DNA from 4 places in the Lysinibacillus sp. NPDC096418 genome. Region 3 is predicted to be linked to each of the others. Evidence: riboswitches for the same ligand, from Rfam matches in the RefSeq annotation. Region 3 holds a riboswitch; each other region holds the start of a gene.

Region 1 (8,101 bases), on a different contig from region 3:
TTCCTCTATTTCTTCTTGTGACACCGTCAATTTCTTTTTCAGCTCATCCGCTTTTGGAACATTCAATACATAAGGCCCTAATTCCTCTTCAAATTGCTCCAAATTAAATCCGAAATCGTCAGTATCAAAATATGATTTCCCAATATATTTATAGCCAATATTTGCAAATAAAAACACGCCAAAGATAAACCAAATTAAACAAATGAGTGCAAGGAGTGATTTCCATTTCTTCATTAGCATTTACTCCCTTCTTCTAAAAAATTTTCTCAAGTAATTTCAGCATTTCTGGTGAGCGTGCATTTACCACTTGGTACGCATACACACCAAAATAAATTAGCCCGATTACACCTGCTACAAAACCAGCTACGGTTATATACTGTTCGATTTTATTTCTCCATTTTATAGCCAACGCCCCACACCACCTTTAAATAGCGTGGATTTTTCGGATCCGCTTCGATTTTTTCACGTATTTTACGAATATGGACAGCCACAATATTTTCCGCATTGTACGCTTCCTCATTCCACACACGCTCGTAAATTTCCCGAATCGAAAAGACACGCCCTGCATTTTTCATTAGTAATTCTGTAATTTTGTATTCAATAGGTGTTAATCGAACAGGCTCACCCTCAAGAATCACTTCTTTGGCATCTTCATCTAGCACAAGACCGTCAATTTCCACCTTTGCAGCTCCGTCATTATATGTCCCAAGTTGTACATAACGACGAAGTTGCGATTTCACGCGCGCCAAAAGCTCTAATGGATGGAATGGCTTTGTAACATAATCATCTGCGCCTACAGATAACCCGTGAATTTTATCGCCGTCTTCTGCCTTTGCACTAAGCATAATAATTGGAATATTACGCTCTTCACGAATTTTAAACGTTGCTGTAATGCCATCCATATTCGGCATCATAATATCTAAAATAATTAAATGTACTTCATTATTAGCTAGCTTTTCGAGTGCCTCAGCACCATCCGCAGCCTTAATCACATTATAGCCTTCATTTTTTAAGTAAATTTCTATACCATCACGAATATCCTGATCATCATCTGTTACTAGAACTGTTAACTTCGTCATGATATACACCTCGCTCTCAAGTAATATTGTACCTTCCAATTCTTAATATCCAGTTATCATAAAAATGAAGAATTTCTTAAGAAAAAAAGAGGTCGCTACAAAAATCTTGAGCTCCCCCTTTTCTAGTATATCATTTTGTATTTTTGCTTCCGAGCGTCAATACCAAAATACCTCCGAGCAGCATCACTACACCGCCCCAAGAGGTTACACTTAAAAATTCCCCTACAAAAAAGACACCAAGTATTGCCGCTGTTAAAGGTTCTGCTAACGATAATGTAACTGCCGAAGATGAACTTATTTTTTGCAAACCACTTAAAAACAATAAATAGGCGACACTTGTACACATAACCCCCATGAAAAGCATGGCCCATAAATTATGTGACTGCGTTAGCCAGCTATAACCTTCACTAATGGAGAACGGGAATAACAATAATGCACATAGCGAAAATGTCATAGCGACTGCCGGTAATGCATCCTCACACATCATTAACTTTTTACTAACATTTGTGTAAAAAGCAAACGACACACCCGCACATAATGCCAGTATAATGCCACCTATATGTACTGATGCATCACCGGTATTCACAAATAGTAGTACACAACCAACGATTGCTAACGTAGTCGCACCTCCCCACACCTTCGTAGGGCGTACTTTCCACAACATCCACTCTAACACGCCTGAGAAAACTGGTGCGCTACCTATCGTCACTACTGTACCAATAGCAACACCCGTTAAACGGATCGATGAGAAAAACAACCCTTGGAATAACGCAATACTCGTTGCAGCCATTAATGTCCAACGCCATGACCACGTGCGTAAACGTATTTTACCTAGTGCTATTGCGACAACTAATAACAATCCTCCACCAATAGCTGAACGTACTGCAGCTACCGCTACTGGAGAAATACCATCATCTAAAAAAGTTTGTGTTGTACCAGTCATACCCCATAAGATAGCTGCCACCAACACAAAAAAATATGGGTACATACTCAAAAAACTGCACCTCAATCCTTACGATTATTAACTCTAACTATACCATTTCAATACATTCAGACAATTCTTTATTTCATAATATTTACTTTCAATAAGATAATAGGCGTTGTGGCATAAAAAAGTTATAATAAAAGCAGTAAAAAGGAGCGAACACTATGTATAAAACTTTAGAGGAAACCGCCATCGAGCTGGGGATGCCCGAGGATCAAGTGCTTCGCTATATCTATGAAGGACGGATTCGTTCTGTTTACGACGGCGAACAATTGCTTATAAACAGCAGTCAATTTAGCACTTATTTTGATCAGCTTGAGCGAATTAAAGAAGAAATCGAAATTTGGCGCAACACACCAATCCCTGAAGATATTGACGTCAAGGATGAAGACTAAGAATACGAAGCAAAAATTCCCGTGCAGCTAATTTGCCTGCACGGGAATTTTTAAATTGTTACGACAAAGCCTGCGCGTTTGCCGATAATTTCTGCGTAATCTTCGACCATAACACTTGCCGTTGGATACATACCTGCACCCGGACCAACTAGCGTTAATGTGCCAATATAATTTGTATTTAACGCTACTGCGTTGTTTACGTCATCAACTGGGTAAAGTGGATGTTCTTTATCAACTAATAGTGGGCCGACTTTTGCTACCACTTTACCATCTGCTAGCTTTTCAACCTCTGCAACATGGCGATAACGTAAGCCTTTTTCATTTGCTTCCTTCACTTGCTCCGCTGAAATACTGTCGATACCAATAACCTCAACGTCAGCCCAATCTGGTTGTTCACCAAATGCGAGTGCACTTAAAATCATTAATTTTTTGAAAGCATCTTGGCCAGATACGTCATTATACGGATCAGCCTCTGCATAGCCTAATTTTTGTGCTTCGGTTAACGCATCCGCAAATGACCAACCTTCCGCACGCATTTTCGTTAAAATATAGTTAGATGTACCATTTAAAATTCCTTGAATACGACTTACATCGTTTACAAGAAGAATATTTTTCATCGTTTTGATAACAGGAACGCCACCCGCTGTTGTTGCTTCATAACCTACAAAGACTCCATTTTTCTTTGCTAGCTCTTGCAGCTCAAGACCACGTTTAGCAAACATTACTTTGTTTGCAGTAATTACATGGCATTTATGCTCTACTGCACGTTTTAGGTAGCTGTACGCTGGTTCTTCATTGACAATCGCTTCAAATACGACTTGCATGCCTGGCTCTGCTAACACATCCTCCATGCTCGTTGTCATCAAGTGGGCTGTCCCCGGTACACGCTCACGACTAGCATCCGTTACCAAAATTTTTGCTACTTCTAGTTCAATGCCTAATTTATTCTTAAGTTCTTCTCGTTTTTCATTTAAAATATGGTAAATCCCTTGGCCTACTGTTCCAAAACCTAAGATTGCTGCCTTTATTGTTGCCATTACCGTCATTCCCTCCAACATACGCTTCGAAATTTGATCAATTCCGCCTCGGTGGAATTGCGTCCAGATTTTGAATTGTGCATCGCACAAATTCAAACAATTCAAAATTTAACTTAATGAAAATTGTAACGTAAAAAAATACATTACACAAGAAAAATCTCTCTAGAGAGGACATTTGTTTTCTCTAGATGTGCAATAGAAATCGGTTTCATTCCTTGTACTATACGTACTTTAGCACTTATATAATTTTGAATAAATATCGACGATTCATTTATTCATATAGAGTGCCCAATTATCTTTATTTCTTTCTATATAATTGTCTATTTATTTTTGGAGCAAAAAACTCGCTCTCCTATTTTAGAGAACGAGTAATAAATTCATTATATGAAAGTTTACTAGCTTGCTTTAGTTAATCGTACATAGTGATATTGAGCTAAAGCTGCTTGCACAATTTTTTCTTCAACTTGTGTAAAGTTTGGTACTGCATATGTGCGTTCTACTAATTGAAATGTACCGTATTTTAAATAGTATTCTGTTGCTGGTAATGAAATATGACTTCCACTATGTACCGCGTATGTTTCAAATACTTCCTTCACTGTATATGCTTCTTCTTTTGTATGCACAAATTCTTTAAAGGCTGTGTGTCCAAAAGCTTGTTGCCATCTCGTCTCAACTAACGAAAGTAAGTGCTGAATGGACATGTTATTTACAAATTCATTACTTTCATTTAATTCATAAATCAGATACGATGCAACGTTTTGTGCACTATAAACATTTCCCATTTCAAACACTCCTTCTTCTTCAGTTCTACAAGATCACGAGTAGTTACTGGCTATGCAACTACTCGCCTTTTTTTCTATATATTCAAAAGTGGGGGAGCACTTATGAAAACGTAATTTGTATTGTTATTCGTTTTGGTTGGTAACCTTCTAACGTTCAACTTAATCCCTAGTATACAACAAGGTTTTAAATAAATCAATAATACTTATAAAATTACTTGGTATTAATTTTAAAAAAATCTAGATTACTCATCAAATGGAATGAACTATTGATATAGCAACGTTTTACGCATTGCCGAATGAGGCATTTCGAATGAGAAAATACGTAAACGTTACAACTATCAATCTAGTTTATCTAAAAATCAAAGTACGAATTAAGCCTTTACTTGTTGAGCAGCAACAACTTGTGCAATAGCTTGTTCTAAATCTGCAATAATATCTTCAATTGCTTCTAAACCGATTGATAAGCGAATGAGCTCCTCCGATACACCAGTTTGAATTAGTTCTTCTGCCGAAAGCTGTTGGTGAGTTGTAGATGCTGGGTGAATAATTAAAGACTTCGCATCCCCTACGTTCGCCACGTGGGAGAATAATTTTACGCTGTCAATTAATAGACGACCTGCTTCTCGTCCACCTTTAATGCCAAATGTAAGCACAGAACCGAAGCCATTTTTCAAATATTTCTTCGCTAGATCATGGGTTGGGAAATCTTTCAAGCCATTGTAGTTTACGTATTCCACAGATGGGTGGTTGCGTAAATATTCAGCGACTGCTTGTGCATTTTCATTGTGTTTAGGGATACGCAAATGAAGCGTTTCTAAACCTTGTAATAAGTTGAATGCTGCATCAGCACTTAATGTTGGCCCGAAATCACGAAGTAATTGTACGCGCAATTTTGTGGCAAATGCAGCCGCCGCTGTATCAATTCCGTAACGTAGGCCGTGATATGATGCATCTGGTTCTGTAAACCTTGGGAAGCGACCTTTTGTCCAGTCAAATTTCCCCGCATCTACGACAACGCCACCTAATGTTGTTCCATGACCGCCAATCCATTTCGTTGCTGAGTGGACAACAATATCTGCACCAAATTCGATTGGAGTTGAGCCATAAGGAGAAGCGAATGTGCTATCGATAATTAATGGCAACCCATTTTCATGTGCAATATTCGCTACTGCCTCAACGTCTAATACTTTTAAGCTTGGATTTCCGTAACCTTCAGCGAATATCGCTTTTGTTTTTTCATTAATAGCTGAACGGAAGTTTTCTGGATTTGTTTCGTCTACGAATATTGTTTTAATACCGTAGTTTGGTAATGTGTTGGCTAGTAAATTATATGTGCCTCCGTATAAAGAGCTTGCTGCTACGATTTCATCACCAGTGCCTGCAAGGTTTAAGATTGAAAACGCGATAGCTGCTGCACCAGATGAAAGTGCTACTGCCGCTGTACCGCCTTCTAATAAAGCGACGCGCTTCTCGAAAACGTCTACAGTTGGGTTAGTGATACGTGTATATATATTGCCTGCTTCTTCTAAAGCGAAAAGACGTTGCGCATGAGCAGTGTCTTTAAATACGAATGCTGTTGAACGGTAAACCGGTACTGTACGAGAGCCAGTCACTGGGTCCGGCTCTTGGCCACCGTGTAGTAGTAGTGTTTCTGGTCTAAGATTTGTCATTGAATAATTCCTCCTAAATGGTTGTTTTTTTACGATGGTACCGGAGATGAGGAGGATTTTTGTGTAGAAAACAAAAACCCCCTTCAGTTAAGAAGAGGGTTGCGGTTGCAAGTTTTCCTCCCCTTATCTGCCAGATCCAATTAAAGAATCTGTAGGAATTAGCACCTTAGCAAGTTCGTCACTTGCTGGTTGCTGAAGCATCATCGGGCCTATCCCTCCGCCTCTCTTGATAAGAGTATGTGATTCAATTTCCATCGTTGTTACACAGTATAAACTTAGTATTTTTTTCTGTCAACACTAAAATTTTATATTTTCTGAACCTTCTGTCCTCTAAATCTCGTACTATAAATACATATACTACTAATAACTAAATATTTTTGAAAGGAGCTTTTTATGATTCAAGCTGTAATAATATGTATCCTTGTTGGTTACCTAATCGGCTGTATCCATGGCTCTAAAATAGCGCATCTTTTATCGGGCGTAGACTTAAAAAAAGCTGGGCATGGCAATGCTGGTGCCTCGAACGCTACGCTTACTCTTGGTTGGAAGTACGGCATTTTAGTAGCACTTATTGATATTGGTAAAGGGGTTGCAGCAATAATTGGAATACATCTATATTTCGCAGATTCATCATTATTTACAGGTGAACAAATTTGGCTACTAACCTATACGATTGCAGCTGGGGTTATTTTAGGACACAATTTCCCATACCATATGAGTTTTAACGGCGGTAAGGGAACTGCTTCAATTATCGGTATTTTACTAGCTGTCGATTGGAAAATTGGACTCTTCGCGCTTATTTTATTCGTCATATTATCCTTCGCTACAAACTATTTAATCGTAGGTGTACTTGAGTTTTATCTGGTCTTTTGTACAGCGACGTATCTATGGATTCCTGGTATTGGTCCTACCTTTATCGCAATTGGACTATTCATCATCGCGATTGTTCTGCACATTGAAAATATTAAGCGGCTCGTTCAAGGAACCGAACCAAAGGTAACGACTGCCTTTAAGAAAAATAAATAATATTCAAATAGATCTTTTGTCATTTCTGTGACCTTGAATTTTCTCGTAAAGACCCATGTTTTCTATGAATAGAGCATATCTTATATCCTTTCAAAATTAATAAAAAATTCACAAATTACTTTCTTAATAAAACATTTAACTAACCGAAGTTATAGGTAGTTATAACTATAATTGTGAATAGAAAGGATGAATCATTATGTCTAATCCCGATCAGGCAGTACCTAAAAGAAATTTAAAACCCTTATGGATTGGCTTAGCATTCACAGCACTTATTATTATTACTTTTTTACCAAACGATGGGGACTTACCTGTAGTTGGTCAACGAGCTTTAGCTATTTTAGCCTTCGCTATCATACTTTGGGTAACTGAAGCTGTATCCTATCCCGTCAGTTCTGCGATGATTATTGCAATTTCTGCCGTATCACTCGGTCTTGCGCCTTCCATGGAAGATCCTTCAGTTGAACTTGGCACAAAAGCAGCGTTAAAAATGGCACTCGGCGGTTTTAGTAACTCTGCTGTAGCACTAGTTGCAGCAGCTCTCTTTTTAGCAGCTGCTATGCAAGTCACAAATCTACATAAACGTTTGGCCTTATGGGTTTTATCGATGGTCGGTACAAAAACAAAAGCGATCGTTTTCGGTGCTATTTTAGTATCGATTGTATTAGCATTCTTTGTACCTAGCGCAACTGCTCGCGCAGGCGCAGTTGTCCCAATCCTACTGGGAATGGTTGCAGCTTTCGGTTTACCACGTGATAGTAAACTTGCTGCCCTACTCGTCATCACTTCTGTTCAGGCCGTTTCCATATGGAATATTGGTATTAAAACAGCCGCTGCACAAAATATGGTTGCATTGAACTTTATTCAAAAAGAATTCGGTATTGATATCTCATGGGGCGCATGGTTCATTTATGCAGCGCCTTTCTCAATCATTATGTCGATTGCATTATTCTTCATTATGATTACACTCATTAAGCCTGAAACGAATAATATTGAGGGTGGACGTAATGTCATTAAAAAACAATTAGCTGAACTCGGGCCACTAAAAGGACCAGAAATTCGGTTAATCGCTACATCTATTATTTTATTATTTTTCTGGGCTACAGAAGGGAAATTACATCCATTCGATA
Region 2 (8,101 bases), on a different contig from region 3:
GCCAGTCGCACAGTTTAAGCCAACTGATAACGGTTTAATATGCTCAATTGAAATATAAAACGCATCTATCGATTGGCCAGCAAGCGTCGTACCCATTGGCTCAATTGTTCCTGAAATCATGACTGGTAGTTCTTTACCTGTCTCTTTAAATGCGCGTGAAACACCTAGTGTCCCAGCTTTTACGTTCAACATATCCTGACTCGTTTCAAGAAGTATTAAATCTGAACCTGCTTCAATTAAAGCTTTTGCCTGTACGTAGAAATTCTCTTCAAGCTCATCAAATGTAATGCCACCTGTTACAGATAACGTTTTAGTCGTTGGCCCCATAGCCCCCGCAACAAAACGCGGCCAATCAGATGTTGAAAATTCATCGACCACTTTACGTGCTATTTCAACGGCACGTGTATTGATTGCATCTGCTTTGTCTCCAAGGTCGTATTCATTTAATACAAGAGGCGTTCCCCCAAATGTATTCGTACAAATAATATCTGCACCCGCTTCTAAATACTCACGGTGTACTTTTTCAAGGACATCAGGTCTTGTCAGTACAAGGTTTTCATTACAACCATCTAACTCTTCCCCACCAAAGTCCTCTGCTGTTAAATTTTCATTTTGAAGCATTGTACCCATCGCGCCATCAAGGATTAAAATTCGTTTTTCTAGTTGCTTTTCAATCAAGTGCTTAGCCATTTGTACTTACCCCTTTTTTCTGTTCATCCAGTTGTTCTATATAGTCCATTAATTCTAGCGTCATATCATAACGTAAAAACGGTGTGATTAAATAAATGCCATTGAAATATTCCGCCGCTACTTCTACAAGTTCTCGTGCAATTGCAATGCCCTCTTGTGTCGCCATGTCCTTATCATCGCCACACGCTTTCATACGCTCTAACGCATCCTCTGATAATTTAATGCCTGGTACTTCATGATGTAAAAATTCTGCACTCTTATAACTCGTTACAGGCATAATTCCTATATAAATTGGCGTTTCTAAATGTTTCGTAGCCTCATATATTTCTACAATCTTCTCTTTTGTATAGACAGGTTGCGAGATGAAATAATCTGCACCGTGCTCAATTTTCTTTTCGAGTCGTGCCACTGCACGGTCTAAAACACGTACATTCGGGTTAAACGCCGCTGCCACAGAGAAGTTTGCCTTTTTACGCAGGGGTTTCCCTGAGAATGATACACCCTCATTTAACTGCTTAATCAGTTGGATTAATTCCATTGAAGACACGTCATACACACTTGTTGCACCTGGGAAATCCCCCACTTTTGTCGGGTCACCAGTAACCGCTAAAATGTCATGAATGCCTAATGCATCTAAGCCCATTAAATGTGACTGCAAGCCGATTAGATTACGATCACGGCATGTAATGTGCGTCAATGGACGCACACCATGTATTTGTTTCACTAATGCACCCATCGCTATATTACTTATACGCGGTGAGGCTAAAGAATTATCGGCCATCATGACTACATCTGCGCCAGCTTCATATAATTTTTTCGCACCCTCTACAAAGCCATCTATTTCTAGGTGTCTAGGCGTATCTAACTCCACTATAACAGAGCGCTCACGTTTCACTTTTTCATGCAGAGGCTCGTATATCGTAGGTTCCGCCTCACGTACAATCTCTTTCTTTTCTGGCTTCGCGGATTTGTTTTGTACAGGTGCTAACTCTTCTAAATACTTTTTAGCTGCGGCAATATGTTTCGGTGTCGTACCACAGCACCCTCCAATTAAACGTACACCTTGATCACGTAGCGCAACTGCTGCACGCCCAAAATAATCTGCCTCAGATTCGTAAACGACACGACCATCTTCCACATCTAACAGGGAGGCATTTGGATATGCAGACATAAATGCATTTTTAGGCAACTCCACTCCCTCAAACGCTTGAATCGTATGATGCGGACCTAAACGGCAATTTACGCCGACAATATCTGCGCCCAAAGCTTCTAACTCATGTAATGCCTGATTTAACGACATACCATTTTGTAATACACCAGGCTCATGCATCGATACTTGCGCAATAATCGGCAACTGAGTTTTTGCTCGCAGCATTTTTAAAGTCGCTGCTAATTCTTCAAAATCATAATAAGTTTCAAGTAGAAGGCCATCTGGATTGCCTGCCAATAACACATTTGCTTGTTCATCAACTGTTGCTAAAATTTCTTCCAATGTTGCGTCACTTTTACGGATTCCACGAATCCCGCCAATCGTGCCCAGTACAAATTGTCCACCATCTGCAACTGCCCGCTTGGCTATTGTTATTGCCGCTTCATTGAACTGTTGCACGCGTGATTCTAAACCATAGCGTGCTAGTTTTATAGCATTTGCTCCGTATGTATTCGTTTGAATAATATCAGCACCTGCAGCAATATATTCACGATGAATTTTTTCAATTAACTCTGGTCGTTGCACATTCATCTCCTCGTGGCAGTACTCCAAACCATAGCCATATAACAACGTTCCAATTGCGCCATCAGCTGTTAGCACATGCGTTTTTAACTTTTCAAGCAATCCCATAAATCTTAGCCCCCTCTGTCACATCTATAAAATTCGCTCCAGCGGATTTTCGTCTAGATTTTGAATTGTGCATGCACAATTCATTCCTTTTAAAATCTATGACATCCGCCGGAGGCTTTTTCTTTATTCAGCGTTCTAACGCTGAATAAAGAAAAAAGCCTTCTTTACAAAAAGAAGGCTTTAACGTGTCGTAATTGTTTTTCCTTCTCATCTACTGACCACAAAGGTCTACTGGAATTAGCACCTGACATTAAGTTGGTTGCTGAAGCGTCATAGGGCCAGTCCCTCGACTTCTCTCGATAAGAATGTTGTATGAATTTTTTAAATAATTAAAAGAATCATATCGCTTACGCACGTTGACGTCAAGACTATTTCACCTAACAAAGTAATTTTAATCTAAAACACATCAATTTCATGTTTCCCCTACTATATGGAAAAAACCTTTATACAAGCTTTTTAGCAATCATTTCTCCAACTTTTTTGCCATTTTGAATACATGCACCAATACCAACACCAAAATACGAACATCCAGCAAGTGATAAGTTTGGATACCTTACTTCTAACTCAGCAGTTAGACCTTTTAATGCTTCTTGATGCGCTAAATCATATTTTGGCATTTCATTAATCCATTTCGCGACATTAACAACCACTGGCTTATTTTCAATTCCTAAGCTTTTTCGTACGTCCTCCAAAGCTACTGCTGTAAGTTCTTCCTCTGACATGGCACGTAACTGCTCATATGCAGGGTTAATGCTCTTATAGAAGAGTCGCACGAGTAATTTACTTTCAGAAGAAGTATGTTTCCACTTTCGACTCGTCCATGTAGCAGCATTACATTGCAAATCAGAATTATGTGACACAATAAAACCTGTTCCATCCGCTGGCAACACAGTATCTGGCACATCAAAGCCTAAATAAATTGTAATAGCTGAAGCTGTGTTAAATTGATTAAAATACTCATTTAAAGGCTCATCTCTTAATAAACGTTGTACTGCTTCATTCGGTATCGCCATGACAACATGATCCACTTCGATTGTTTCACCATTCGCTAAAGAAATAGCATAGTTATTGTCATTTTTCACAACACCGGTTGTCGCTACACCCTTTAATATTTCGACTTCCGTTAACATTTCCTCTAGGCGATCTATTAGTGAAGATAATCCATTTTTGAAAGAGATGAATTTTTTATTTGCCGCTTTGACAAATTGTTCGCGATGCATTTCAAAACCTTTAATAATACTGCCATAATCATTTTTATAATCGATTAAATACGGTAGCGTTGAAGCAATCGATAACTGATGTAAATCTCCAGAATATACCCCAGCAAGTACTGGTGCAATTTGATTTTGTACAAGCTCTTCCCCAAAATAATAAGTTAAAAACTCACCAATCGAACTTTCTTTCGTAAATCCTACATTTGGCAGTGTAAAATCCTTTAGTGCTTCCTGCTTTCCTGCCGCTGACACTAATGTACTAGCTTCCAACGAAGCTAAACTCATTGGGATACCAAAAGTTGAATCTAATGGAATGGCATGTAACTCATTATTTGTGTAAATATAGGACGTACCTGTCTCGTTATAGACAAGTGAGTCTTCAAAATTCAACTCTTTTACTAACTCCATAACACCCTTATGACGTGCCACAATGGAATCTGCACCTGTTTCCATAATAAAACCCTGTTCATATGCTGAGTGCAGTTTCCCACCCAAATATGTATTTTGTTCTATCAACACAAGCTTAACGTCTAAACCTTTTTCTAGTACTTGTCGTTGTAAATAATGCATCGTGCATAAACCCGTAATGCCTCCGCCGAGTACAGCTACTGTTTTCATTCTACCCGCTCCTATTTTCTTTTTTCTCCTCTTAATTATAGACCTTTTCACCCAAATATTATGTGAAACCCTTTACAAAATTAGAAACAAAAATAATTACATTCTCATAACGAGCAAAACACTAAACATTTATTTCCATCTAATAAGGTGGTAGTTGCTTCCCACGGGCGAGCGTCGAGCCTCCTCGTCGATCATTCTTCACTCTTGTGGGGTATTGCCTGTCTCTTTCGCTACAGAACAAAGCTTCCTGGGGCCACTCCAATCAACTAACTATTTATTCGAAAAAATTTTTCTTATATTACACGGAACAATGGGTTTTCTTTATGAAAAAAACACTGCACTATTTTTCTTTTTGGCCCCCTCTATCTGCTAAGACACATTCATGTACTTTCTTTATCCTGAAAATAAAAAATACCCAGTAAGTTCCCCTTTCACTTACTAAGCATTTTCTTCTTTTTATTCTGTTAAGTCCTGTGCAACATTCGCTAATTTGTCTGCCGAGTGTGTCACTTCGTCGAAGGCAATAGCTAATTCACTGACTATTTTAGTCACTGCATTTAAATCTTTTTCCATGCAATCATTTTGACATTTTGCTTCCGTCATAGCATCTAAAATTTTATTGAATTGACCTTCCGTTTGCACCATGTTCTCTTCGCCAGAGGCAACCTCCTGTTGAATATTGTCTAACGAAAGAACAAGTTTGTCCGTCCGATCATTTGTATTATTTAGTAATTCAGCGACTGACGTCACAGATTGCTTTGTTTGATCTGATAATTTTCGAACTTCATCCGCAACAACACTAAAGCCTTTTCCCGCTTCTCCAGCACGCGCGGCTTCAATGGCTGCATTTAATGCCAATAAGTTTGTTTGGTTTGCAATATTCGTAACAACACTCATAATATCTTCCATTTCTTTAGACATTTCTGCAAGTTGTCCAATATTATCTGTAATATCATCAAGTGAATGAATAATATTATGCATGTTCATAGATTGATTGCGTAAACGTTCCCTGCCCTCTAACGCCTGATTTTCAGCTAATGTGGATACACTTAACGATTTTTTAGCAAGCTGCATAATTTCATTTGATTGTATATTTAACAAATGAAAAGCAGCATTTGTTTCTTGCGAGATAGCAGCAAGACCTTCTGAAGAGGCTACAATTTTTCTTTCTACCTCTACTTTTTCTCGCTCAACCTTCAGCTTTAAATGCTCAATTGTATTTTCAAATGCTTCTAATACTAACTGTTGTTCAAAATTTGAAGCTTTTGAGATTGCACGAATAGTATTAAATTGATCTATTGGGTTCTCAACGTTTTTTTCAACCAAATCAATAAAGGAAATTGATAAGTCCTGGAACGCACAAATATACCATTGGGTTTTTAATCCAATGTGAACATGAACCTTCGCAATAGCAATCCGTCTCTTAAAAAAATCTTCATCAATGATACCATTAAACATCTCAATAATATGACGACTCAATGTGATTTTCAGCTTTTCAACGGAACTATGTTTATTAATAATATCAGTCAAACTACGCTCAGTTCCCACCATGTCATAAAATCGATCAACAATGTATTTAATATTTTCCTCTACATACGGCTTAAACGCCTTTAAATATTGTAGGTCTTGCTCTGTTAAATTTAACATTTCAATTTGCTTTCGTATTAATGGATGACCAGACACATCCATCTTGACAGCATATTGTTGTAAATCTAAAACATCAACCCTTTTTTTCTTCTGAAAAATCACACATTTTCCCTCTTTCACTTACATATAAACTTGGAATAGTTGAGCATCATTCCATTTCCGTTTATTTAAATATATTATTTGGCTCATCAAAAAATTCCGTTATACTCCAGATTACATTATCCCAAAGTTCCACATCAAAATCATAGTGAAATAAGCATTATATTGTTAATAAATTCACATTAATTTCACTTTTTAATCATTATTTAATGAAATTACAATTATTGATTATACATTAATTTAGCACATTATGTAAAAACGAATAAAAATAAGGAGTTTTTTACCAATTTTTCATTAATCCACTCATTCAAAGGTAATGTTATGAGATTTAATAGAAAAATATCAGTATCAAAAAAACAAGGTATCCGAATAATGGATACCTTGTTTTTTGTAAAAAGTTGTTACTTTACCTTAACTTGCATGGTGATCATTTCATTTTCCAACGATATTGAACGCTTATCAAAATAGTAAATCCGATCATCGATTCTGTCTTCAATCGTTGAATCTATTTTCATCATTTCAATAACATCACATGTAAACATGATTAACGTACGAAGTCCACTTTCTAATTTCCGGATTTCCTTACCATACTCTACGAATAAACGTTTATCTACGCTACCTTTTTTAATCTCTAATAAATTTTCATTTATCTTTGTATCGAGCATTTCATATCGATTTTTTTGACGTAATTTTAATGTGCGCATTTTTTCTGTGAACTTCTTTGTATCTTGGTGATCCAATCGAACACTTTTGTGGCTCTTTAGATACTCAATAGTACTACATAACAAAGAAAGATCATCTCGTTGCGCAATTAAAGCTTCTTGATACACACGTAAGTTTATCTCTCGTTCATCTTCTACTGCTGACTTTAATATGTCCATTTAAAACTAGCTCCTTTACAAAACTCGTTGCTATTATATTGCCCGAACATTACTACAATAAACATCGTGAACAATGTATCCAGTCTACAAAAATAAATTATATATTGGAATAATATCTATTCAGCATCGTACACTTACAAATTATTACCTAATTACATCACTATTTTTCTAATTCTTTAAGCTTGGATTTAGCTTCCTCTACACCAGCTTCTGCAGCTAAACGATACCATTTTTTCGCTTCTTCAATATTCCTTGGAATACTTTTTCCTTCATTATATATATGCCCTAGTTGAAGTTTCGCTTCTAGGTCGCCTTGAAGTGCTGCTTTTTTAAACCAATGAATACCCTTTTCAATATTACGAATGCCAGCTGAACCTGTGCTCCAAATAAATCCTAAATCATAAAAAGCGTCTACATGGTATTGTGCCGCTGCCTTTTCATACCAATACAATGCTTGATTTACGTCCTTTTGCTGGCCTAAACGACCGTCTAGATAAATACCACCAAGATAATACTGTGCCTCTACATATCCAGACTCTGCTGATTTTTTATAAGCCAAAAACGCTTGGCTCTCATCTATAACACATCCCAATCCTTGCTCGGCCATTATTCCTAGCGTAAACATCGCTTCTGCCACACCATGCTTAGCTGAAAAATCAAACCACTGGGTCGCAAGCTCCATATTTTCAGGTACACCTTCACCATTAAAGTACATGTCTGCTAAATTATTTGCAGCATCCGGATGCCCTTGCACTGCAGCTGCTTCATATAACGTAAAAGCGCATTCATAGCTTTCAGGCACACCAATACCTTCAAAATAATAGTTCCCCAGCTCATATTGCGCTTCCGCATAACCCTGTTCTGCCGCTATTTCAAGCCACTTTATTGTTTTTTTAGGCTGATACGGAATATCCTCATCTGTACCATAGTAACTTCCCAGCTCATACTGGGCCTCCGCATTATTCTCTTCAACTGCTTCTTTATATAAATCAATCATTTCCTCATGATTTAGGTCATCTTCTTCGAAAGCCTCTAGTTCTTTGTCGTCCTGCGCAAAATACCATTCCAACACATCAAGTACATCATCTACAACTTCAGCAGTATGCGCTAAT
Region 3 (8,101 bases):
ACATTTGGTGGGGTAACGCCAGAAGTCGCAATAAAAGGATTCGGCGGTGCAACACTATACTCAAGTAGACCAGAAGAAACTGCCAAAACATTAACAGATGTAATGGGACTTGAATTGGTTGGAACTGAAGGTGATTATACACGCTATAAAGCACCGGCTTCTATCGGTAATATAATCGATTTAAAAATGGTCACTGGTGTTCGTGGCTCAATAGGTGTCGGCACAGTTCACCATATTGCTTGGCGTGCAAAAGATGATACAGATCATCTTGAATGGCAACAACATGCAATGAATCTTGGACAACATGTAACTGAAATGAAAGACCGTAATTATTTTAACGCACTGTACTTCCGTGAATCAGGCGAAATACTTTTTGAAATTGCAACAGATCCGCCAGGGTTTGCCCATGATGAAACTACTGAAACAATGGGAACTCAGTTGATGTTACCTGTACAGTATGAACAATACCGTGAGCAATTAGTTAATTCCCTTATTCCAATTCAAGTGCGTACAATCGACTAATAAGGGGGATGAAGAATTTGATTTCGATTGATCCGAAACGAAATAGTGAGCGGGATAATTATAAACTTCTAATTGGTGCTATAATTCCTAGACCTATAGCCTTTGTTACTACTGAATCTGAAGATGGTATTGTAAACGGTGCACCATTTAGCTATTTCAATATTGTGTCATCAAACCCACCAATGGTTTCACTTGCTGTCCAAAGGCCTGATGAACAACTAAAAGATACTGCTCGAAATATTTATCGAAGTTCGCAATTTGTAGTGCATATTGTGGATGAAGAGAATGTTGCGAAAATCAATGAAACCGCAGCCTCATTACCTGCAACTGAAAGTGAAATCGAGTTGGCGAATCTAACGCTTGTACAAAGTGAAAATGTATCTGTGCCGGGAGTAAAGGAAGCGAAAGTTCGAATGGAATGTAAACTTGTCAAAGCTATTCCACTAGGGGGAGAAGGATCTGGTAGTGATTTGTTTATTGGAGAAGTTGTACGGTTTCATGTGGATGAAGCAATTTATCAAGATGGACGAATCGACCCTCGAGGGTTAAATGCGGTTAGTCGCTTAGCAGGTTCTGATTATGCGACAATTGGTGATATTTTTTCCATTGAAAGACCTAAGTAGTAATCTCAATATTTGAAAAGTACGTTAAAGCCCCATTTATGATAGAAGAGGTAATTATTAAAATTAACCTTTTTGAAAGGAAAGAATGATATTATGCAACATATTTTTAAACAGGGAACAAATAACGAAAAACCAGTTCTGTTACTTTTACATGGTACTGGTGGTAACGAACATGACTTATTGTCTTTGGCAGATATTGTAGATCCAAATGCATCTGTACTAAGCGTACGCGGTAATGTATTAGAAAATGGAATGCCTCGTTTCTTTAAACGTTTAGCTGAAGGTATATTCGATGAGGAGGATTTAATATTTCAGACAAATGAGCTTAATGCGTTTTTAGATAAGGCTGCTGTAGAATATAAGTTTGACCGTCAAAACATCCTAGCTATTGGTTATTCAAACGGTGCCAATATTGCGGCCAGTCTGTTATTTCATTTTGAAGATGCACTAAAAGGTGCAATTTTACATCATCCTATGGTGCCAAGGCGCGGTATTACACTCCCCAATTTAACGGGTATCCATGTATTTATCGCGGCAGGAATGAATGATCCGATTTGTCCGCAACAAGAATCTCTTGAACTACTACAACTATTAGCAGATGCAAGTGCATCGGTTGGTGTTCAATGGGTAAGTACTGGACATCAGCTCACAATAGTAGAAGTGGAAGCTGCTAAACAGTGGTATGAACAGATTTATTCTTAAAAAAAGTGCTCCCCGTTTATAAAACAGAGCTCAAAATAGCATTTATCCAACCAGTTGTCGGTATTGAACCGGTGACTGGTTGTTTAGTTTTTTATAAGAGGTTATAACTAATTTTCTAGAGGAAGAGCCTTAGAGTAGTATAGAGACTGTTAGTGATGAGCCGTTATATGAGCAATTATTAGAGGAGTTCCCTTTGTGGTTGCAGGAGGGAAAAGAAAAACCAATTATGTAGGCTGTGCTACTTTCGTGTTATCGTTTAATATCAAAGTCTATTTATATCTTTATAGAACATAAGAAAGAGGAGACGATATTATTCGTCTCCTCTTTGAATGCGTCTTATTTTAAAGGACCGCCTTGTTTAATGATTGCTTCAGAAACGTTTGAGAATTTCTTGAAGTTATCGTTGAAAAGATTAGCAAGTTCAGCTGCTTTTACATCATATGCTGCTTTATCTGCCCATGCATCACGAGGGTTAAGTACTTCAGTTGGAACACCTTCAACAGCAGTTGGGATATGTAATCCGAATACAGCGTCTTGGATTGTTTCAACGTTGTTTAGTTTACCGTCGATTGCAGCACGTATCATTGTACGAGTGTAAGAAAGCTTCATACGTGAACCTACGCCGTATTCGCCACCAGTCCAACCTGTGTTAACTAGGAATACTTGTGCGCCATGCTCGTCAATCTTGTTACCTAACATTTCAGCGTAAACTGTTGCTGGAAGTGGTAGGAACGGAGAACCGAAGCATGTAGAGAATACTGGTTCAGGCTCTGTAACACCACGTTCAGTACCAGCGAGTTTTGAAGTGAAACCGCTTAGGAAGTGATACATTGCTTGCTCTTTTGTTAATTTACTGATTGGAGGTAATACGCCATAGGCATCGGCTGTTAAGAAGACGATTGTTTTTGGGTGACCTGCAACAGATGGTGTTACGATGTTTTCGATGTAATCGATAGGATAAGCAACACGTGTGTTTTCAGTTAATGAACCGTCATCGTAGTCACATACTCGAGAGTCCGGATCAACCACAACGTTCTCTAATACAGAACCGAAACGGATAGCATGGTAAATTTCAGGCTCTTTTTCTTCAGAAAGATTGATAGTTTTTGCGTAGCAACCGCCTTCGATATTGAATACGCCGTTATCAGACCAACCGTGTTCATCGTCACCGATTAATTTGCGGTCAGCATCTGCTGATAACGTAGTTTTACCAGTACCAGATAATCCGAAGAATAATGCTACATCGCCAGCTTCACCAACGTTTGCTGAACAGTGCATCGAAAGGATGCCCTGTTGTGGTAACAAGTAGTTCATGATACCAAAAATCGATTTTTTCATTTCGCCAGCATACTCAGTACCACCAATTAAGATGATTTTCTTTTCAAGAGACACGATAATGAATGTTTCAGAAGCTGTACCATCGACAGCAGGGTCTGCTTTGAAGTTAGGAGCTGAAACGATTGTGAAGTCTGCAACGTGAGATGCTAATTCTTCTTCAGTTGGACGGATAAATAATTGATGAACGAAAAGATTGTGCCAAGCGTATTCGTTGATCACTTGGATACTTAATTGTGAATCTTTATCAGCGCCTGCAAAGCCTTTGAAAACGAAAAGTTCATCTTTTTCTTTTAAGTAGTTTAATACTTTTACATATAAGTTATCAAATACTTCAGATGAAATCGGTAGGTTTACATTACCCCAATCAATTTGTTCTTTTGATTCTGCTTCTTCTACCGTATATTTATCTTTAGGTGAACGACCAGTGTATTTACCAGTTTCTGCGCGAAGTGCGCCATCTACTGTTAACAATGCTTCACCGCGAGATGTAGCTTTTTCTACAAGTTGTGGTACTGAAAGTTGAACTTTAATGTTCCCGCCGCTTAATAATTCCTTCAGTTCGTTAGCGATTTCTACTGAATTCATCGATTAAATACCATCCTTTTTTATAGTATTCCCTGAGTCAGGGAGATTTTCTTATTTTCAAAAATAGTATAACACAATTGCCTAAATAATCTATACTAATTCGAAAATTTATTTTTGCGAATTTCTTACAATTAGCATAAACGTCATAAAATATTTGACATAAGCGGCTGTTTTAAGTAACATGTGGAATTGAACGGATACTCTTATCCCGAGCTGGTGGAGGGTCAGGCCCTATGAAACCCGGCAACCTGCATAACCAATTTCACGGTATGCGCTGGTGCCAACCTGATGCAGGGGAATTTCCCTTGAACGATAAGAGTGAAAGGTTACGAAATGTCAAATCCTTTCCTCATGTAAAAGCGTGAGTTGAGGATTTTTTTGTTTGTAAAAATAACTACCGTAGTAACGATATTTATTTTCTTCCTTATTATAAGTAAGGATAAGCCTTTCGAAATCCTCGTGTTAAAAGCAGCAGCTGCCTTTTTGTGCGAAAGTGAAACGTCAGCAACAACGGCTTGAAGTTCAATCCTTTAGGAGCGAACTTGACATGGGTAATGAGTACCGTATTAATTTCGCGAGCACTATTCGCAAGAGTAATAGGAGGAAACCAAATGACAAACCGTCGATTGTTTACATCAGAGAGTGTAACGGAAGGACATCCAGATAAAATTTGCGACCAAATTTCGGATGCAATTTTAGATGCAATTTTAGAAGCAGATCCAAATGCACGTGTAGCGTGTGAAACTACTGTAACAACAGGTTTAGTATTAGTAGCAGGAGAAATCACTACTTCTACGTATGTAGATATTAAAGGAATCGTACGCGATACTGTAGCAGAGATTGGCTACACTCGTGGGAAGTATGGCTTTGATGCTGAAAACCTAGCAGTACTAGTGGCAATCGGTGAGCAATCTGCAGATATTGCACAAGGTGTTGACCAAGCATTAGAAGCACGCGAAGGAACAATGACAGAAGAAGACATCGAAGCGATTGGTGCAGGAGATCAGGGATTAATGTTTGGTTATGCATGTAACGAAACGCCTGAGCTTATGCCACTACCAATCAGCTTAGCACATAAATTAGCTCGCCGTCTTACAGAAGTACGTAAATCTGGCGAATTAGCATACTTACGTCCGGATGGTAAAACACAAGTAACAATTGAATACGATGAAAATAACCAACCAGTACGTGTGGATACAATTGTTATTTCAACACAACATGATGAAGAAGTGACGCTTGAACAAATTCAGGCAGATTTAAAAGCGGTAGTAATTGGACCTGTTGTACCAGGTGAATTACTTGATGCGAATACAAAATACTTCATCAATCCAACTGGTCGTTTTGTAATCGGAGGACCTAAAGGTGATGCAGGTCTGACAGGGCGTAAAATCATCGTAGATACTTATGGTGGTTATGCACGTCATGGTGGTGGTGCATTCTCTGGTAAGGACGCGACAAAGGTTGACCGTTCAGCAGCGTATGCAGCACGTTACGTGGCGAAAAATATCGTAGCAGCGGGTCTTGCGGAACGTGCAGAAGTACAACTTGCTTATGCAATCGGTGTAGCACAGCCTGTGTCAATCGCTGTTGATACATTCGGTACAGGAAAAGTAAATGAAAGCCAAATCGTAGAATGGATTCGCGAATACTTCGACTTACGCCCAGCAGGTATTATTAAAATGCTTGATCTACGTCGTCCAATTTACAAACAAACAGCAGCATATGGTCATTTCGGTCGTATTGACTTAGATGTACCATGGGAAAAAACGGACAAAGCTGACGCATTAAGAGCTAAAGCTGGTCTGTAATGAATAAAGGGGAACTAAGAAAAGAAATTATCTTAGTTCCCCTTTAATCTATTTTTGCAGTGATTTATAGTATTGTCCTTTTTCAGCGTATTCACGAACAATGCGCTCCATATCTTCTTTATCTTCGGCATTTAATTCACGTACGACTTTTGCTGGGCGTCCTAGAGCCAAGCTATTAGGAGGAATTACTTTTCCCGGAGGTACGAGACTACCTGCACCGATAAAAGCACCTTCGCCAATTTCAGCCCCGTCTAAAATAATGGAACCCATGCCAATCAATGCATTTTGACGAATCGTACAACTATGTAGGGTTACTTGATGACCAACTGTTACTTCATCCTCTATAATGAGTGGATATTTAGGGCTTTGATGTAAGCAACATAGGTCTTGAATACTCACTCGTTTACCGATAATAGTAGGAGATACATCTCCTCGAATAACTGTATTAAACCAAATTGTTGTTTCGGCTCCAATTGTGACGTCGCCCGTTACTGTCGCATAGTCTGCGATAAAGACCGATGGATGAATATGGGGGTTTTTATCTTTAAAAGGATAGATCATATTAAGGGCCTCTTTTCTTTTACGTGATGTGATATTATCGTATCAAATACGCAAGTTATTGGAAAGGTGAAAATCGAATATGCCAAAGTGGAAGAGTATCTGATGCTTTGATTAATAAAAAAATATTGGATACAGGTTTTTCATTACGTTAATGCGATAGATTGATTTACAATAAAAGTGTAGCTGGGACATGCTGCATCTATTTATTTGTGTTAGATAGATACACGAATGTAAGGGTAATTTTGGTAGTATTTGAGGATTATTTAGGTAAATCCTCGAATAATGTTAAAAATCATGATATTCGTTATAATAATTGTGTAATTAAGTTTCAGGAGGAGTAAATTAAATGTGGAAATGGGAAGCTGATGGACAAGCCAAGGCAGTAGTTGCCATTCTTCATGGTGCTTATGAAAATCACCGCTGGTATGCGTGGCTTATAGAAAAACTTAGAATAGAAGGCTTCCACGTAGTAATGGGGGATTTACCAAATCACGGGACAAAAGCGCAGTTTTCACGTGCACATGATGAGGATTTTAAAGAATATTATAAATATACAAGACAGCTTATTGAGAATGCTTTTTCGTATGAGTTACCTGTTTTTATAATTGGGCATGGATTAGGTGCAACACTAGCACTACGTATGATGCACAAAAAAAAGTATGAGTGTGCAGGAATTATTTTAAGTTCACCTTGGTTGCAATTAAAATTACAACCCGGTAAATTATCAAATGCATTAACGACTATTAGCGCACTAACTGCAAATGTAAAGATGACCCATGAAATTGATTTGGGTAAATTAACGCGTAGTGTTGAAGGTATAGAAGAAATGAAAGATGAATTTCCCTTTATGACAGTTGTTTCCGTTAAATGGTATCGAGAACTTCAAATGTTGATAAAAAATTTAATCATTTTACAAAAGGGTGAATTCCCAAATAAGCCTATGCTTGTAATGACTGGCGAAAGAGATGTTATTACTGATGTAAGAATGGCTCGTCACTGGCTTTTTCAGCAGGATATAACGGAAATTCAATATAAGGAATGGCCAAAGAGTTATCATAATTTATTTCACGAGGTAGAGCGTGAAGAAATTTTTATTTATATGAGAGATTTTATGAATAATGTACTTCGATCGGTAGGCTATATTATTAAATAATTCATCCCCCTCCCTATTTAGCAATCATTTTTCAAGATAGTTTTAATCTGAAAATGATATTGAAATTTTCTGAAAAAAGTAATACGATAATCTCTTAATCAAAAAATATGTATAGGGAGGGGTAAGATGGAGAGTTTTGTAAAGGTATTAAATGATATTTTATGGGGGCCGTGGTTAGTTTACGGAATTCTAATTGTCGGTGTATTATTTACAGTTATGACGAGGTTTGTACAAGTCAGACTTGTAAAAGATAGTATTGTTCTAATGATAAAAGGCGAGAAATCTGAAGAAGGGGTATCTTCATTTGAAGCGTTATCAATGGCTTTAGCAGGTCGTGTAGGTACCGGAAATATTGTTGGTACGGCATCTGCTATTGCGTTTGGTGGACCTGGTGCAATTTTTTGGATGTGGGTGACGGCTTTTATAGGTGCTTCGACAGCTTTTGTAGAGTCGACATTAGCACAAATCTACAAAGAAAAACGTGGCGGTGTATACCGAGGTGGGCCAGCTTACTATATTGAAAAAGGTACAGGAAAAAAATGGTTTGGTATGATGTTTGCCGTTGCTGCACTTTTAGCAACGGGTATTTTAATGCCAGGGGTTCAATCCAACGCAATCTCATCTGCTGTTGAAAATGCATTTGGAATTGAAACGAGAGTAACAGGCGTAGCGATCGTATTGTTACTAGCATTCATTATCATTGGTGGTGTTAAACGTATTGCGAGTGCCGCGACATTATTAGTACCATTCATGGCAATTGCGTATATTTTGTTAGCTGTAGTCGTGATTTTTATGAATATTTCAGATGT
Region 4 (8,101 bases), on a different contig from region 3:
TGTCAAAACCTGCTAAGACTAATGGTTGCTCCGTATTTTGTGTCTTTTTTACATAATCAAAGAGTGGTAGTGTTTCCTTCGTCCACCATACACCAAAGATAGCGTTCTTCATTGTTTGTTCTGCTGTTTGCTTACCAATTTGACCCTGAGCGTTCATCGCATTGCCTAGTCCACTTTCAAACGCAAGAACATTGTAGCCCATTTCTTGGTGTAAAAATTGAATCAAGCGAGTTTTCGCCAGATTAAATTCTGCAGCCCCGTGGGAGCTCTCTCCTAAAAAGACGATACGCTTATCATGTAATAACGGCTTTAACATTTCTAAATCTTCAAAGTTACTGGAAGGAATTTTCTGTTGCTCGACTTTTTCAGGTTGAATGGAGGTTAAACTATAGGCACGATCATTCACCCAATTTTTCCATTCAATAATTGTTTCATTTGATGTACGTGCTTGCTTAACAGTCAAATCATTTTCTATCGTTAGTTTCTCTGTTATTGTAGGCACTGCTGCTGAGGCACTTGAAACACTTGAGAAGCCTACAATACCTGTAAGAGCCGTACTTAACGCTAGCATAGTTATCTGTGATTTTCCTTTTTTCTTATTTAGTTTAACCAATTTTTTCATCTGCCCCTCTCGATATAATAAATCCAATTGTAACCAGTTAAGTTTAAAGTATAGGTTACCTTTGTTTAAATTCAGTTTAAAAATTGATATAAATCACATATTTTTTAATGAACTTTATGACAAAGTGAGATGTTTACGAAAAATTTAAGTAGTTTTAAATAAATATGTTTGTTTAAATATGGAATTTTTATAGCTATTCCCTTATAATTGCAAAAGATTATTTAATTTTATGGAAATTAATAGTAGTTATTATGTAATGGTCACACTTTTAGAAAAGGAAGGATTTGTGAGTATTCAGGGAATTATGACATAGTGTGAAGCGACTCATTAGACGACTACGGTATGCACCCAGCGGAACAGAAATCAACGCTAAGTTTTAGTGATGAACTAAATTAATCAAAAATAAGTGAATAAGAGGTAAGCAAATGAATAGCCTAAAAACAAAAATGGTAGCGCTGTTTTCTGCGTTAATTATACTAATGGGAGGTACTATTGGATTTCTTATTATCCAGTCCTCTACTAAACTAGTTATTCAATCTATGAGTGAGCAAGCGACTAAAATAGGAGAATATACGCTTAATAAAGTGGATGTAGGGAAATATAGTGAGATTCTAAAAGACAGAAAAGAAAATGATTATTATAAACAATTAAAAGAGGAGCTTGAGGGAATAAGAGTATCTAATGGTTTGAATTATCTTTATATAATGAGTAGAGATAAAGTAAATAACGGATATGAGTACTTTTATGTTGTAGCGGGGGAATCTGTTAAATTAGGTGATGTGGAAAAAAATAGTGCAGAATATGACAAGATGGTGCAAGCTTTTGAAACAGGACAAGCAACTGAAGGGGAATTAACCTCTGACGATAATGGGGATTTGCTTTCAATCTATATACCAATTAAGGATAAATCCGGGGAAGTGATTAGTGTAATCGGTGTGGATTACAATGCAACGGATATTTTCAACTTAGTGGAAAAAAATAGATTGGAGATGATTTTACTTATAGGTGTTTTCCTGATAATTAGTACAATTATTATTTTCGTTTTTACTAAGTTATTAACTAAACCTTTAGAAAATCTAACTGAGCAAGCAAAGAAAATTTCTGAAGGCGATTTAAATATACTTGTAAAAACGAAAGGCACGGACGAAATTAGTGCATTGTCACGTTCGTTTGAAAAAATGGTTGTCGATCTAAGGGAAATTATTGCGGATATCAATTCAACGACCTTTACAATGAATGGTACTACACAAGAGCTTAGCAAATTTGTGAAAACAACTGAAGAAGCTTCGGGTAATATTTCGCAATCGATGGAAGAAACAGCTGTAGGAATAGAAAAGCAATCAGAAGAAGTGAATATTATTTTAGAAATGATGACTAATACGCTGAATTTTCTACATCAGGGAGTTGCTCAAGTAAAAAGTACTGTTGAAAATGCTAAAATCTCAACTGATACAGCGGGAAAAGGTAAGGAGTCAATGCGTGAGGCTACTGTTCAACTTCATGAATTGATTAAAACTGTAGAATCTGCAACTGAAACGGTTCAAAGTTTAGCCAAACGTTCAGACGAGGTAGGAGAAATTATTAATGTAATTTCTGACATAGCAAATCAAACAAATTTGCTTGCTTTAAATGCGGCAATTGAAGCGGCAAGAGCGGGGGAGAATGGAAAAGGATTTGCTGTTGTGGCAGATGAAGTCCGGAAACTTGCTGAGCAATCTCAATCAGCAGCAAGTAAAATAATTGATTTGATTGGATCTATCCAAAAAGAGACGAATGAAACAGTCGTTAAGATGGAACAAAACTTGATGGCCGTTCAAAAGCAAGAAAAACTGATTGATCAAGGAGAAGAAGCCCTAAATGTTATTGTGAAAATGGTAGGACAAACAGAAAAAGATACAAATCAGATGGAGGGCATTTTTAATGAACTTCAAAAAGATTCCCAAAAAGTCTTGGAAGCTTTAGAAACAATCTCAGCAGTCATTGAAGAAAATACAGCGGTTACGGAGGAAGTTTCCTCAGCTTCCAAAGATCAGTCAACTGTAATTAGCCGCATTGTCGAAAATGTCCATAAAGTTGAAGAGATATCAGAAGTTCTTAAAAATAAAGTCGATAAGTTTAAACTATGAGGCTCAGGTAGAACATTTCAGATTTTTGCGAGGAGTGAAACGTTCGATTTGGGGGATTGTCAATGGGCGTGCCTTTACGAGCTACATGACAATTCTCCTTTGTTGTATGCTTGCTGATAGGCGTAACAAGAATACACAGAGCCTTGATTGCTTTGTAAAGAAAAACACCTCCGAAGTGAAGTGGGTACAGAGAAATCTGTACGCATCGTTGGAGGTGTTTTCTCTTGTTTTATTTATAATGATAAGTGCTTGGTTGTCGATCTCTTCGTTGAATTTGTTTAAACCAGGCTTGATCTTTTTCTTCTTGTTTTAATGTATTAACGATGGAGGATGAACAACTAACACAGGTTCTAGCTTGCGTTATTTTGCCGCATCGTTCGCATGGGGCACCGATATTGGGGAAAATGGTATTTTTTAATTTCCCTGCTTTCACCCATTTATAAAGCAAGTCGGAAGAAACGCCTGTTAATTCAACGACTTCATCATTTGATAAGGTACGATTATTTTTTCTTAGTAAAAAATGAAGTAATTCCGAAAAAATATCCTCTTCTCTCGCATCTAATTTTTTGCCAAACAGCTGCATTATACTTCGCTCCTCGCTTTTTAATTGATCGTTTCAGTGATATTGATAGGGTTCTCGTCATATTTATAATTTTCCCAACGGTTACGGGCCAATTTTCTGTATTTATTCGAAACGCTTCGATCCGAGATTAAGCGGGAGAATCCTTTTTTTGCTTCTTTTATATCTCCAAGGCGTAGACTCAACTCTGCATTCAAAAATTGAATTCGTTCCTCGCCTTCTTGGTTGGTAGCAAAAGACTTACTGTAAAATTCCCTTGCAGATTGTAAATAGCGCATTTCAGCTTCATGTTCATTTTTTAAGCGATAGAGCCACGCAATTTTCAAAGCTAGGTTTGCCATTAGAAGAGGTTCTTCCATCGAAGACTTTGATACAAGGTATGCTAGTTTATAGCTGACAATCGCATCATCTATCGTGCGTTCTTGGCAAATATTCACCGGTTTTCGTAGCTCTTTAATGTACAATTCATTAATCAGTAGCATGAAGGGTCCGTAAGTTCTCGTCATGGACTTGTGATAGGCGTAGCCACAGTGGGGACAGACAGCTACTTCATATAACAATGGATTCAAGCCTTCATAGACTGGCATGAAATCGGTATGTTCTTCAACGATCTTATAGCGATTTGGACGCACTTTATATGTTGTAAAATGCTTCTTGCAAAATTTGCAATCCACATTACTTTCGTAATAGTAAATGTTAAATCCCATAAGAACCAACTCCTTTACATCGGGTAAATTATCGTTTCTTTTGTTCTAGTAATACTCTGTATGTAATAATTCAATATATTTAATTCAATGTCCTCTTATTCTATCAATTATATGTAATTTGGTATACTCCTTTAGGATGACTATTACAATTCCTGCTACTTTCTCTTTTTCTTTTAAATGCAGATATTACTGAATTTGTCTTGCGATAGCATATACGGATGAGTTCGAAAGTTAATTGAATTTTAGTTTTCTGACTAATTCCTCAAGGGTGCCGGATATCAAAGTACGGGAGGAAATAACTACTTGTGAAGACAATTATGCCAGCTAACGTTTCGGGAAATTGCAACATTGGAACTGAAGTGTTTTCTGGAGTTCGTAACGTATTTTTATAAGATAGGATTGTTAAAAAGAAGTTGGAGGAAATTAAAATAAAAGAAGGGCAGTCAAAATCATTTAGAATGGTTTTGACTGTCCTTCTCTAGCTTGTTCTAAACACAATTAATTATGGCAAAATAGCAAATGAGCGAACTGGGAATCCGGATGCTTTTTCGGGTTTCGGAACGATATTAAAAATAATTGCACCTTTTGGTGGTAGCTTATCCAAGTTTGTCATGAGCTCGATTTGATATGTATCTTGTTCGAGTACAAAATATTCCCCATCTAACTTGCCATTTTTACGAAAATCAGCTGCTGAATCCGTGTCAAATGTTTCATGACCTATAGCACTTACTTTGCGCTTTTCAAAAAGAAAATTCAGCGCTTCAAATCCCCAACCAGGAATATGATTATTTCCATCAGCATCCTTATTATTGAAAGCTTCTTTATCTGGCCAACGTTTACTCCAATCCGTGCGAAGTGCAACAAATGTCCCAGCTTCAATTTCACCGTATTTTTCTTCAAAGTCCAGAATATCTTGCACACTTAAGGCGAGGTCGTGATTAGTTGCAGCCTCCTTCGATTTATCAATCACGATAAGTGGTAGGACAAGCTCCTTTAGTTCTAATTCATCCAAGTAGCGTGTGTCTCGCACGAAGTGAATGGGTGGATCGATATGTGTTCCGTATTGTCCCGGAAAAGTGAATTGTTGTGCAAAAAAACCATCTTCATGTGAGAATAGCGTTTCGAATTTAGCGTCGTCAAACATAAAAAAATGAGGTGAATCTGGTCCGAATGTGTGCGTTAAGTCGACCCACTCCTTTGATTTTAATAATTGAAGTGCTTGTAAAAGATCGTTTGTCATAATGTGTTTCCTACTTTCCTAGTATTTTAGATAAAAAAAGAGAACCCTATTTGTAGAAGAGGGTCCTCATGCATAATAACTGAAGTTAATCCTCTCATCTTTAAGGCGATTATCGCCGATTGGAATTAGCACCATGCTAGAGCTGGTTGCTGAGACTTCATAGGGCCAATCCCTCCGTCTCTCTTGATAAGAATATAAGTATATGAATTTTCAGAAATAAATAGTACGACTACTTTATCATATTAAATAGTAGTTTACAAGTTCAATAGGGATACTCTGTTAGTTGATTACCAATCTAAGATTAATGTCAGTCCACAACAAGCATGTTCAGTGAATCGAATTTGAATGCCGTCTGGTGTGAATTTAGTGTCGAACTTAATGGTAATACCAGTTGAGGTAATTAATTTATCAACTTCTGCTTTATTTGAAAGTTGTGCAGCGCTCATGAGATCGTGGGCAAACTGTTCTGAATCTGCAATTTTACTTGTTAGCAACTGGGATTGCTGCATAATGGCCTGAATACTTTTTGCTGAAATCTTTAACTGTCGTGTGTTTACTGGTGGAAACGAGTTGTTATTTGTCGGCATTGCCAATTGACTAGGGAATTGAGCAAGAGAAGGATGATTTGCCATTACCCACATCGGATAATGATTTGAGTAGGTAAAGTAGGGATAAGGATTGTAATACAATAAAATTCCTCCAATTCAATAGCTGATATCTTATCTTATGAATTGTTATGTCATTAGGTGTAATTACAACATTTTTGTACGTGCGATACGAGTAATGAAAAAAAGCAATATAAATCAAGAAAACCTTATTTTCCTTTGGTATCTTATGTTTAAGGGGGGACGAGAAATGAGTTACAGTCTTATCAACCAAAAATCCATTGATTATATAGAGGCTAACTTACATGAAGATTTAACGTTAGATAGTATTGCTCAGTTTGTTGGTTTCTCAAAGTATCATTATCATCGTATTTTTCAAAAAGAGGTTGGTGTAACTGCATCTGAATATATTCGGTATCGAAGGATTGCTAATGCGGCCAATATGCTACTCTATACGGATGAAAAAATAATAGATATTGCCTTCTATTTTCAGTTTGAAACACAAGAATCATTTACGCGTGCATTTAAGAAATATTATCAGCTACCGCCAGGACAATATCGTAAAATAATGGGTAAATTAACGGTGCAAAGGGAGGAAACTATAATGAGAAATGGACAATTGTTAAAAGGATGGACACTAAGTGGAAGTCACCCATCTAATTATAAGATGGGAATTGATAGAGAAATCTTTCATAAAGGGAAGGCATCTGGATTCTTAAGGTCTTCTACTGTGGAGTCTCAAGGTGAATTTGCTACGATGATGCAACAATTTAAAGCTGAGAAATACTTGGGCAAAAGACTGAAGTTGTCAGGCTTTATCAAATCTAAAGCTGTTGAAGGATTTTGCGGGTTTTGGATGCGTGTAGATGATGCACTTGGAGATGTATTGCAATTTGATAATATGAATGATCGCCCAATTGTTGGTGATACGGAGTGGAATCATTATCACATTGTTTTGGATGTACCGAAAAACAGCACCGTCATTGCTTTTGGTGTACTGCTCTCAGGAAGAGGTCAAGTATGGATTGATGAACTTAAATTCGAGGAAGTTGATAACAACACACCGACAACAAATATTGATTTTACTGGTTACCTGCTAGATGAGCCAACAAATTTATCATTTGAAGAGTAGGGCAGGAGTTCAAGATGTCGGATTCTAAAAATCAAAATTTAAGTATTGCTATTAGCACATTATTGATGGCAATTGTCATACTAGTAAAGTTTTTTATTGGTAATCAAGTTTTTACTTTCATAAGGGCGTTATTTCAACATTAAGTTTAGGATTACCGCCAAATATGCACATAAACAACCGTTTTTTAAAACTTTATAAGGTATAAAAACATGTGTGAAGGGAAAAACCTTTTATGAGACTAGTTTCCATGGAAGGGGAAAAGACAATGAGTTCGGTATTAAATGCAAAAAAACGTAATTCAGGGCCTCAATCGACTTTAACAAAGCTTAGAAAAAGTGGCAATATACCTGGGGTTGTTTATGGCTATCAATTGGAACCTACGGCAATTTCGCTTAATGCAAGAGCGTTTGCTAAAGTATTAGCGCAAATGGGGAGTAATGGTGTATTCCAGTTAGAGGTGGATGGTAAGAAGGTAAATGCCGTATTAACGGAAATGCAGCGCTGTGCTTTAAAGGGAAATATAAAGCATTTAGATTTTAAATCAATCAACATGTCAGAAGAATTAGAAGTCGATATCCCTGTGACAATTGTAGGTGATGCAATCGGTGTAGCAGATGGTGGTTTCCTTTTACAGCCACATCGTGAGGTTAGAGTTAAAGTGAAGCCTTCAGATATACCAGAAGCGATTGAAATAGATGTATCGGATGTGGCGATTGGCACTTCACTGTATATCTCAGATATTCGAAATAAATTCCCGTTTGAAATTTTAAATGAAGATGACTATACGTTGGTTGCGATTACACCTCCTCCTGCTGAAAATAAACAAGAAGATACAGTAGATGGGACGCCTGAAGTGATTGAAGCAACAGGTCAAAATCCTTCTGGACAAGAAGAATAAGCTAATAAGCTACGTCATAGGTCAATGTTTTTGGCTTATGACGTAGTTTTTTTATTAGTTGGTGAGGATAATTGTTTACAGAGCTGTCTTTTTGTTTTCAGAAATTATCCATATGAATGTAACGATGGCTGCGACCATAACCATTAAGAAGCCATAGATGGGTGTATGTTTTAATGATTGATAATGTACAA

What was found. Region 3 has a riboswitch for S-adenosylmethionine ahead of metK (methionine adenosyltransferase). Riboswitches for the same ligand answer to the same signal wherever they lie in the genome.
Region 1: linked by a shared signal. The riboswitch ahead of ACIQZG_RS13610 (O-acetylhomoserine aminocarboxypropyltransferase/cysteine synthase family protein) and the one ahead of metK (methionine adenosyltransferase) in region 3 are both predicted to bind S-adenosylmethionine.
Region 2: linked by a shared signal. The riboswitch ahead of ACIQZG_RS15390 (bifunctional homocysteine S-methyltransferase/methylenetetrahydrofolate reductase) and the one ahead of metK (methionine adenosyltransferase) in region 3 are both predicted to bind S-adenosylmethionine.
Region 4: linked by a shared signal. The riboswitch ahead of ACIQZG_RS06225 (cyclase family protein) and the one ahead of metK (methionine adenosyltransferase) in region 3 are both predicted to bind S-adenosylmethionine.

What each region holds. Positions count from the first base shown of each region.
Region 1 is NZ_JBIWEY010000017.1:671-8,771, reverse strand. Features, by position in the region: gene ACIQZG_RS13645 (sensor histidine kinase) at 1-234, opposite strand, end outside; gene ACIQZG_RS13640 (hypothetical protein) at 254-409, opposite strand; gene ACIQZG_RS13635 (response regulator transcription factor) at 387-1,079, opposite strand; gene ACIQZG_RS13630 (DMT family transporter) at 1,210-2,067, opposite strand; gene ACIQZG_RS13625 (DNA-binding protein) at 2,229-2,459, shown strand; gene ACIQZG_RS13620 (homoserine dehydrogenase) at 2,510-3,496, opposite strand; gene ACIQZG_RS13615 (hypothetical protein) at 3,892-4,278, opposite strand; gene ACIQZG_RS13610 (O-acetylhomoserine aminocarboxypropyltransferase/cysteine synthase family protein) at 4,650-5,948, opposite strand; SAM riboswitch class I at 6,069-6,184, opposite strand; gene ACIQZG_RS13605 (glycerol-3-phosphate acyltransferase) at 6,342-6,974, shown strand; gene ACIQZG_RS13600 (DASS family sodium-coupled anion symporter) at 7,171-8,101, shown strand, end outside.
Region 2 is NZ_JBIWEY010000021.1:43,657-51,757, reverse strand. Features, by position in the region: gene metH (methionine synthase) at 1-690, opposite strand, end outside; gene ACIQZG_RS15390 (bifunctional homocysteine S-methyltransferase/methylenetetrahydrofolate reductase) at 683-2,530, opposite strand; SAM riboswitch class I at 2,735-2,836, opposite strand; gene ACIQZG_RS15385 (protoporphyrinogen oxidase) at 2,974-4,362, opposite strand; partial or broken gene ACIQZG_RS15380 (methyl-accepting chemotaxis protein) at 4,819-5,340, opposite strand; partial or broken gene ACIQZG_RS15375 (protoglobin domain-containing protein) at 5,590-6,051, opposite strand; gene ACIQZG_RS15370 (chemotaxis protein) at 6,510-6,989, opposite strand; gene ACIQZG_RS15365 (SEL1-like repeat protein) at 7,150-8,101, opposite strand, start outside.
Region 3 is NZ_JBIWEY010000024.1:23,202-31,302, forward strand. Features, by position in the region: gene ACIQZG_RS16475 (ring-cleaving dioxygenase) at 1-522, shown strand, start outside; gene ACIQZG_RS16480 (flavin reductase family protein) at 540-1,145, shown strand; gene ACIQZG_RS16485 (alpha/beta hydrolase) at 1,236-1,847, shown strand; gene pckA (phosphoenolpyruvate carboxykinase (ATP)) at 2,184-3,770, opposite strand; SAM riboswitch class I at 3,971-4,089, shown strand; gene metK (methionine adenosyltransferase) at 4,382-5,578, shown strand; gene ACIQZG_RS16500 (gamma carbonic anhydrase) at 5,627-6,139, opposite strand; gene ACIQZG_RS16505 (alpha/beta hydrolase) at 6,486-7,292, shown strand; gene ACIQZG_RS16510 (alanine/glycine:cation symporter family protein) at 7,419-8,101, shown strand, end outside.
Region 4 is NZ_JBIWEY010000004.1:126,522-134,622, reverse strand. Features, by position in the region: gene ACIQZG_RS06245 (erythromycin esterase family protein) at 1-622, opposite strand, end outside; gene ACIQZG_RS06240 (methyl-accepting chemotaxis protein) at 1,048-2,748, shown strand; gene ACIQZG_RS06235 (hypothetical protein) at 2,978-3,331, opposite strand; gene ACIQZG_RS06230 (DUF2225 domain-containing protein) at 3,352-4,035, opposite strand; gene ACIQZG_RS06225 (cyclase family protein) at 4,538-5,275, opposite strand; SAM riboswitch class I at 5,367-5,468, opposite strand; gene ACIQZG_RS06220 (YuzC family spore coat inner layer protein) at 5,563-5,907, opposite strand; gene ACIQZG_RS06215 (helix-turn-helix transcriptional regulator) at 6,131-7,012, shown strand; gene ACIQZG_RS06210 (50S ribosomal protein L25/general stress protein Ctc) at 7,278-7,910, shown strand; gene ACIQZG_RS06205 (MFS transporter) at 7,986-8,101, opposite strand, start outside.